Regions from separate parts of the Alteromonas sp. 4NH20-0104 genome, predicted to be linked through region 1. Evidence: predicted binding sites of a transcription regulator. Region 1 holds the regulator's gene; the other holds the start of a gene.
The links. The regulator sigma-54, encoded in region 1, starts transcription at its own class of promoters, with help from an activator protein. The targets are predictions, from matches to a motif close to GTTGGCACGNNNNTNGNNT.
Positions count from the first base shown of each region.

Region 1 (4,377 bases):
GGCTGACTTTGTGCAGCGTGTAACCACAGACTACCTTGAGATAGATTTGGACCAACAAACCATGGTGTCTGACGCCAGGGTGGAAATTTCGGGGCCTGATTTCCTGATATTTAGTAACGGACTTCGCGCCAACCTATTGAATAAAACTTATGAGTTGAATCAACATGTGCAAACGACTTATTCCCCTGCTAACTAGTCTGACGCTGGCCATCTCGCCGGCGCTGGTACTGGCAGCCAAGTCAGATTTCAAGAAAGACATTGAAGTGTTTTCTGAATCACAGTTTCTGGATGGTAAGAATAAAAAGTCCATTCTGATTGATAACGTCCAGGTTACTCAGGGCACATTAAGCATTCAGGCCGACCGCGTTGAAGTTGAAGCAGGCGGCGGTAAAGGCAAAGAAATCTTTATTGCTACCGGTAAGCCGGCGGTATACAGCCAGACCTTAGACGATGGCCGGGTGGTCGAAGCCCGGGCATTCGAAATTCGTTATGAAGTGGCTAACCGCACGATTTCTTTATCCGGCGATGCTGAGTTAAACCAGAATACCAGTGTGGTAAAAGGCGAAACGATTGTTTACGACATGGACAAGGAACAACTGAAAGCCACCGGTGATGGCAGCGGCAGTGAAGATGGCCGGGTACGCACCGTTTTCAGTCTGGAAGACATTGAAGCCGTGCGCGACGAAAACAAGGCCAATGGCAGCGAAGACGACCAACAGGACAACCAAGACGAATGACCACCCTCACCGCCAAACACTTAGCCAAGTCGTATAAGTCCCGGCAGGTAGTTAGGGATGTCAGCGTTGAAGTTTCTGCCGGCCAGATTGTTGGCTTGCTCGGTCCCAATGGGGCCGGTAAAACCACCACCTTCTACATGATTGTGGGTCTGGTAGCACTGGATAAAGGCGATATCCGCATCGACGATATGGATTTAACCCGCCAGCCCATGCACGAGCGCGCCCGTAATGGCATTGGTTATTTACCTCAGGAAGCGTCTATTTTCAGAAAGTTAAGTGTTTTTGACAATATCATGGCAATATTGCAGACGCGCAAAGACTTAAATTCTGCCGAACAGCAAAATGAAGCCGATGCCCTACTTGATGAATTTAATATTAACCATATACGTAATAGTACCGGGATGAGTTTGTCGGGTGGTGAGCGGCGCCGGGTGGAAATTGCCAGGGCGCTGGCCGCTAATCCGAAATTTATTTTGCTTGATGAACCCTTTGCAGGAGTTGACCCAATTTCGGTTAATGATATAAAGAAGATCATACAACATCTTCGTGATCGTGGAATTGGTATTTTGATTACCGACCACAACGTCCGGGAAACCCTCGACGTCTGTGAGAAAGCCTACATTGTGAGTCAGGGTGAATTAATCGCTCAGGGCACCGCGGAACAGGTTTTAAGTAATCAAAAGGTCAAGGATGTATACCTGGGTGAGCAATTCAGGCTATAGTTAGATACATAAAGACAACAAATTTTGTCCCTATCAATAACAAGCAAGGCGTTAAGAACAGAAGTAGATGAAACCATCTTTACAGCTCAAATTTAGTCAACAACTTACTATGACGCCACAATTGCAGCAGGCGATTAAACTGCTGCAACTTTCGACCCTGGATTTACAACTGGAAATCCAGGAAGCACTCGATTCAAATCCGTTACTGGAAGTTGATGACACCAGCGATAACGACACCATTGAGAAAAGTAAACTCGATGCCGAAGCGGATGCCGCAGCAACAGCCAGCACCGACACCAGCATGGATACCAACGAGGCGCTCGAGAAAAACGAGCTGCCTGATGAACTGCCTATCGACAGTACCTGGGACGAGTATTACTCGGCGTCTTCTGCACCTGCACCAGGGCCGGCGTCTTCTGATGATGAACAAATTTTTCAGGGTGAAACCACCGACAACATTCAGGATCACCTGCTGTGGCAGATGCGCCTCACCCCCTTTAGCGATGTAGACCGCGCCATAGCCATTGCCATTATCGATTCCATTGATGAATCCGGTTATTTAACCGTTACGGTTGAAGATATCCTGCAGAGCGTCAATACTGAAGATATGGAAGAGCCCGTAGAAGTTGATGAAATTGAATGCGTGCTCAAGCGTATTCAGATGTTCGACCCGATTGGTTCAGGCTCACGTACCCCGCAGGAGTGTCTACTGGTTCAGCTCAAACAATTTGCTCCCGAAACGCCCTGGCTTAAGGAAGCAATGATTCTTATTGAAGACTATGCTGATTTGCTTGGCAGCAAAGATTATCGCACGCTGATGCGTAAATCGCGGCTCAAAGAAGATGATTTGCGTGAAGCCATGCGTTTACTGCAAACCCTGAATCCTCGTCCTGGCAGCGCACTTATCACGCAGGAATCTGAATATGTGATCCCCGACGTGTCAGTCACCAAAAAGAAAGGCCGTTGGGTAGTTGAACTGAACCCCGACAGCCTGCCAAAACTGAGCGTAAACCAGCAGTATGCAGCCATGAGCAGACAAGCCCGTAACAGCTCAGACTCGCAGTTTATTCGCTCCCACATGCAGGAAGCAAAGTGGTTCATTAAGAGCCTCGAATCGCGCAATGAAACATTGCTCAAAGTAGCTAACTGTATTGTGCAGCAACAAATGGGCTTTTTTGAGCACGGCCCGGAAATGATGAAGCCTATGGTCCTCAACGACGTAGCCGAAATGGTCGATATGCATGAATCCACCATTTCGCGGGTAACTACCCAAAAGTACATGCATACGCCCCGCGGTATCTTTGAACTGAAATACTTCTTCTCCAGCCACGTAGCCACCGAGTCTGGCGGAGAATGTTCCTCTACCGCTATCCGCGCACTGATTAAAAAACTGGTTGCCGCCGAGAAGCCCAGTAAACCACTAAGCGACAGTAAAATTGCTCAATTGTTGGCCGAACAAGGTATTAAAGTTGCCCGGCGAACAATAGCAAAATACCGGGAATCTTTGTCGATTCCACCGTCTAACCAACGCAAGAGCCTTATTTAGGCCGAAATATAAGGAAGACGAACTATGCAAATAAATCTTACAGGTCATCACATCGAGATAACCGATTCTTTGCGTAATTATGTTGATACCAAGTTTAGTAAACTGGAGCGCCACTTTGATCACATATCCAATGTGCATGTGATCCTCAACGTGGAAAAGCTTTCTCAAAAAGCCGAAGCCACGATGCATTTAAGTGGTGCGGAAGTATTTGCGTCGTCAGAAAATCAAGATATGTATGCCGCGATAGATAGTATGGTCGACAAACTGGATCGTCAGGTAATCAAGCATAAGGAAAAGCTTAAAAAGCACTAGGCCCCAAATAACCTTATGAATATTCAAGCCTTAGTTAGCCTGGATCGCACTAAATGTGCGGTCCAGTGCAACAGTAAAAAACGAATTTTAGAAATTATCAGCGACATTGCTGCCGAAACCAACGCTGAAATTCAAAAAGAAGATGCCCTGAATGCACTGCTAAGCCGGGAAAAAATGGGCAGCACTGGCATCGGCAATGGCATTGCCTTACCCCATGGCAGACTGGCTAACCTATCCAAGGTTACGGCCGTTGTGGTAACCACTACCCCAGCCATCGCATTCGACGCCATTGATGATAAACCGGTCGATATCTTTTTTGCCATTCTGGTCCCTGAAACCCAAACCGAAGGTCATTTGCAGACACTGGCTACCATCGCCGGCAAGCTGAGCCAGAAAAGTATTGTAAAAACCATCCGTAACGCCGAATCGAAGGAACAGGTTATCGCCGCTCTGTGCGACGAGGCTGCACAATAGTCCGGCAGGGAGTCTGACAACATATGAAACTTATTATTATCAGCGGGCGCTCCGGCTCCGGCAAATCGGTTGCGCTAAGAGCCCTGGAAGATTTGGGCTACTACTGCGTTGATAACATTCCGGTTAATCTGCTCCCAACGTTAACCCATACGGTGGTTGACGAATACGACCAGGTGGCGGTGAGTATAGATGTTCGCAACCTGCCTAAAGATCCCGACGAACTGGTAGAGATCCTTGATTATCTGCCTTCGTCCTGGTCGATGACCATTGTCTATCTGGATGCCAGCGACGACATGCTGGTAAAACGCTTTAGCGAAACCCGCCGCCTGCATCCGCTGGCAAAACTGAACAAGTCACTGGCCGATGCCATTCTGGCAGAAAAAGAGCTGTTAGCACCCATTGTAGAGCGTGCTGATTTGTATATCGACACCGACCACCTGTCGATTCATCAGCTGGCTGAGCTTATCCGTGAACGGATTTTGGGTAAGAAAAGCTCCCGACTGGTACTGGTGTTTGAGTCATTTGGCTTTAAGCACGGTATTCCCAAAGACGCCGACTATGTATTCGATGTCCGCTTTTTACCTAA
Region 1 covers NZ_BAAJLP010000033.1:10,247-14,623, forward strand. The annotation lists gene lptC (LPS export ABC transporter periplasmic protein LptC) at 1-196, shown strand, start outside; gene lptA (lipopolysaccharide transport periplasmic protein LptA) at 165-737, shown strand; gene lptB (LPS export ABC transporter ATP-binding protein) at 734-1,459, shown strand; gene AC27IB_RS19425 (RNA polymerase factor sigma-54) at 1,527-3,005, shown strand; gene hpf (ribosome hibernation promoting factor) at 3,030-3,317, shown strand; gene ptsN (PTS IIA-like nitrogen regulatory protein PtsN) at 3,333-3,791, shown strand; gene rapZ (RNase adapter RapZ) at 3,815-4,377, shown strand, end outside.

Region 2 (4,377 bases), on a different contig from region 1:
AGCCGATTAATGCTTAATTCGGTTGTTACTCGCTGGGTCCTGAAAAGCAAAACACATTGGGATGATGCACTGCACAGCCATGGATTCTTTAACCGACTGATTCACCTGGCGCCGGCCCTGATTATTTTTGCCTCGACTCATGTGCTGCTAACCACCGACAGCCTGCTGTATACCGTGCTGCTGAAATGCTCTTTACTGTACTTAATGACGGTCGCGGCGCTGTCGATGAGTGCCTTACTGAATACCTTTGAAGACTGGTATAACTCAACACCTTTCGCGGCTCAGGCATCGATTACCGGCTTTGTACAGGTTGCCAAGCTGGTGCTGTTTATCGTACTGATGTTACTCAGCGTATCGCTGATAGTAGAACGCAGCCCGCTGTTGTTGTTATCCGGCTTAACGGCTATCGCCGCAGTTTTATTGTTGATCTTTCGCGACACCATTCTGGGTTTTGTGGCCGGTATTCAGATAACGGCTAACCGGTTATTTACCAATGGCGACTGGATCCAGGTTGATAAATTTGGCGTCGACGGTGAAATCATCGAACTGGGATTAACCAATGTAAAGGTCAGAAACTGGGATAATACTATCTCAACCATCCCCACTTATTCACTGACCAATGAAGCCATTAAAAATTGGCGGGGCATGCAGGAATCGGGCGGCCGGCGTATAAAACGTGCCGTTTATATCGACATTCACTCCATCCATTTGTTTGATGAAAACAGCCTGCAAGAGGTGGCTAAAATTCGCTTTATTGCCGATTACATTAAAAGCAAAATTGACGAGTTACAGCGTTATCATAAAGACCACTCCATCGATGAAGGGGATTTGCTCAATCGCCGTGCACTGACCAATATCGGCACATTTCGCGCCTATCTGGAAGCCTATTTAAACAAGCACCCGAAAATCAATCAGGACATGACTCTGATGGTCCGGCAACTGCCGCCTAACGAGCTGGGTTTACCGCTGGAAATCTATTGCTTTTGCCGGGACAAATCCTGGGTTGCTTACGAAAAAGTCCAGGCCGATATCTTCGACCATATTATGGCAATGCTGCCACTGTTTGACCTGCGGGCTTATCAGCGCGACAGTCACCTGGCGGCAATGTCTGGCCCGGCAAGTACAAGCGCAAAAGCTTCCGCAGAGGATGCCCCGGACTCAGTAAAAGACTGACACAAAAAAAGCGCTCATCAGAGCGCTTTTTTACCGAATACCTAAGCAGGTTAACGGTGATTTATTTAGCCGATTACGTAGAGCATCAACAAGCTGATAACCAGGCCGCTTACGCCCAGATAGCCCATTTCAATTCGCTCATGCAGGGCTTCGCTGCCCTCTTTGCCAGACATAAAGCCCATGACGATGCTGCTCATGCCTAAAGTAAACGCTACTAACGCAACACCAAATAAAATTGCATCAATCCAGTCACTCATAATCTTTACCCTATAAAAATTCTGCGCGTATTATGCACTAAGGAAACAAAAATGAACATGCGCAAAATCAATATTCCGTTGAATAATGAACATGGTCAAATACGCTAATAATTAGTGTTACTTCCAAAACAATAGGAATTAAATTTGCCAACGAATACCACGAAAAAACCTAACCCATTGTTTTAAATAAACTTAACAGATTGGCCTGTGAATTGCGATACGACATTCGTATTGTTTAAAGCAGAAATGAGGATAACCATGAAAACTGTTGCTGCATCATTGATTTTAACCTCTGCCTTAATGGCTCAACCGGCACTGGCACACGTTGAAGTTGATAATAAATGTAATATGGAACTGCACGGCTCGGTAACGTTTGACCATGGCGATCTGACCATCACCACCGAGAGTGGTGAAAAGGTGCTGATCACCCCCAGTCACCAGTTATACGTTGATAGCCAGGCAGTAAACCTGGATAGCGAAGAGCAGCGTTGGGTATCTGATTATTACACCAGCATTGAAACCGCTATTCCTATGACTGTTGAAATTGCCCGTGACGGCATCAAGATTGCCAGCTTCGCCATTACCGAAGTATTCACCGAACTGCTGGGTGAAAATAATGACCTGGCGGAAGATTTTGATACGCTGTTTACCGACCTGTCGAATGAGATTGACGAGCGCTTTTACGCTGCCGACGGCACGTATAAGTTCGATAGCACCGGCCTCGAGGGTGACTGGGCTGATGCCGCCTGGAGCGAAGAGTTTGATGACAAAATTGAGTCGCTGGTAGAGCGTTCTACCGGTCACCTGCTAATGGCCATTGGTCGTCAGATGCTGTTTGAAGACGGCGACATGGACGCCTTTGCCAATCGCATGGAAAACTTTGGCGAAATGATTGAGCAACGGGTTGAAGGTGAAGCGGATGCGCTGGAAAGCAAAGCTGAAGAATTGTGCACCGTGCTGGCCAAAGCCGACTATGCCGAATCACGCATGCAGAAGAATATCGCCGGATTATCTGGTCTGGATTTACTGGAAACCACCGGTAAATCAACCCTGAAACAATAATGAAATCGCTACCGGAAGTGTTAAGCTTTAGCAAAACAAACACCGGTAGCGTAAATGACATCTCAACAAGTAAATAAACTGATACTTTGTGGTTGTGGCTGGCTGGGAGGTTATCTCGCCAGCCATTTTCGTTCTCAGATGACTATCTACGGAACTACCCGTAGTGAAGACAAAGCCAGGGCATTAAGTCAGCAAGGTATTCAGGCCATCCCTTTTACGCTGGGTGATAACCCACAGGACCTGCTAGCGGTAGCCCCCGACAGCACCTTTGTTCTTAATATTCCGCCGGGCAGACGCAATACCGATTTAAGCCAATTTACCTCAGCCATGCAGCAATTAATATCGGCGTTGTATAACCAGGTTCCGCCCAAACAGCTTATTTTTATCAGTACCACATCGGTTTATGGCGATCAGGAAGGCGATATCACCACTATTACCGCGCCAGCGCCAAACACCGCCTCTGGCGAAGCCCATGTTGAGATTGAGCAATGGCTCCAAAACACTGCGCCGGACTCGGGATACATATTGCGCCTGGCCGGTTTAACCGGGCCAGACAGGCATCCGGTAAAGACCCTGGCAGGCCGAACACTCAGCGGCGCCACTCAGGTAGTAAACCTGGTCCATGTTGATGATGTGGTAAAGGTGATAGAGGCACTTTTAGTGCAAAAGCCCGCTAACAAGCTCTGGCATTTATGTAGCGATGAACACCCTATGCGCGGAGACTATTACCCGCAAATGGCACAACGGCGGGGGTTACCAGCCGTTGAATTTAGTGACGAATTAACCAGCGCAAGCGTGCCTTCGGGCAAACACATTAACCCCGGGGCAACCCTTACCGGCCTCGGGATAACGCTTAATTACCCCACACCGTGGACAATGCAACCGGCCTGATGGCCGGTACTGACTAGCCAAACAGACTGACACCAAAATATTTCAGCGCCACGGTATTAACGAATATCACCGCCAGAATGAGCGGAATAAACGTACCTACCGAAATATCCACATAGCGTTCAACCCAGCTGCCTTTGTAGTTGGGCGCGCCAACCTGCAGTGCCTTGTTGAAGTTATGGCGCTTCCAGCGATACATCACAAAAATACAAATTAGCAGGCCATTGAGTGGCAAAATCGTGTCGTAGAACACGTCATATACTACATCAAAGAAAGACTTATCCGCCCCCGCGTAAGCGGTGAATGAAGTCAGGGCCGGCACAAAGCCAAACGACAATGCACACAACGCGGCAAATACCACCAGCAGCACACCGAGTACCACCAATGACTTGCGACGGCTGTAGTCTTTTTCGTCCATCAAGGCTGCCACTGGCACCTCAAAGATAGACACCAGGGAAGTAATGGCAGCAAAGAATACCAGCAGGAAGAAAATGCTGGCCACGATGCTGGCGCCAATAAATCCGATGCTGGTTTGTAAGGCCAGAAAAATCTGCGGCAAAAATGAGAAGATCATGCTAATTGATGACTCACTCAGCTCGGTAGTATCGATGTTCGGATTAAACGAAAATATCGCAGGTAAAATCATCAGGCCGGCCGTGAACGCTACTGCGGTATCGGTGATAGCCACCAGCTTGGCCGAGTTAGGAATGTCGGACTGGTTATCAATATAACTACCATAGGTAATCATGATCCCCATGCCCAGACTTAACGAAAAGAAAGCCTGCGACAGAGCGCCGTTAATAACCGAGGCATTAATTTTGCTGAAATCCGGTACCAGATAAAAGCTCACCCCCGCCATGGCGTTGTCTTGGGTCAGCACGAAAATCACCAGCAGAACCAGCATCACAAACAAGGTGGGCATCAATAACTTGGCCGCTTTTTCGATACCCTGTTTAACACCGCCCTGTAAGATGCCGTACATAATGCCCAATACGGC
Region 2 covers NZ_BAAJLP010000025.1:24,914-29,290, forward strand. The annotation lists gene AC27IB_RS16760 (mechanosensitive ion channel family protein) at 1-1,173, shown strand, start outside; gene AC27IB_RS16765 (hypothetical protein) at 1,239-1,430, opposite strand; gene AC27IB_RS16770 (YggN family protein) at 1,689-2,492, shown strand; gene AC27IB_RS16775 (SDR family oxidoreductase) at 2,547-3,383, shown strand; gene AC27IB_RS16780 (sodium-dependent transporter) at 3,397-4,377, opposite strand, start outside.
Region 2: a site for sigma-54 is predicted at 1,630-1,648, ahead of AC27IB_RS16770 (YggN family protein). Genes of this name have one in related genera too.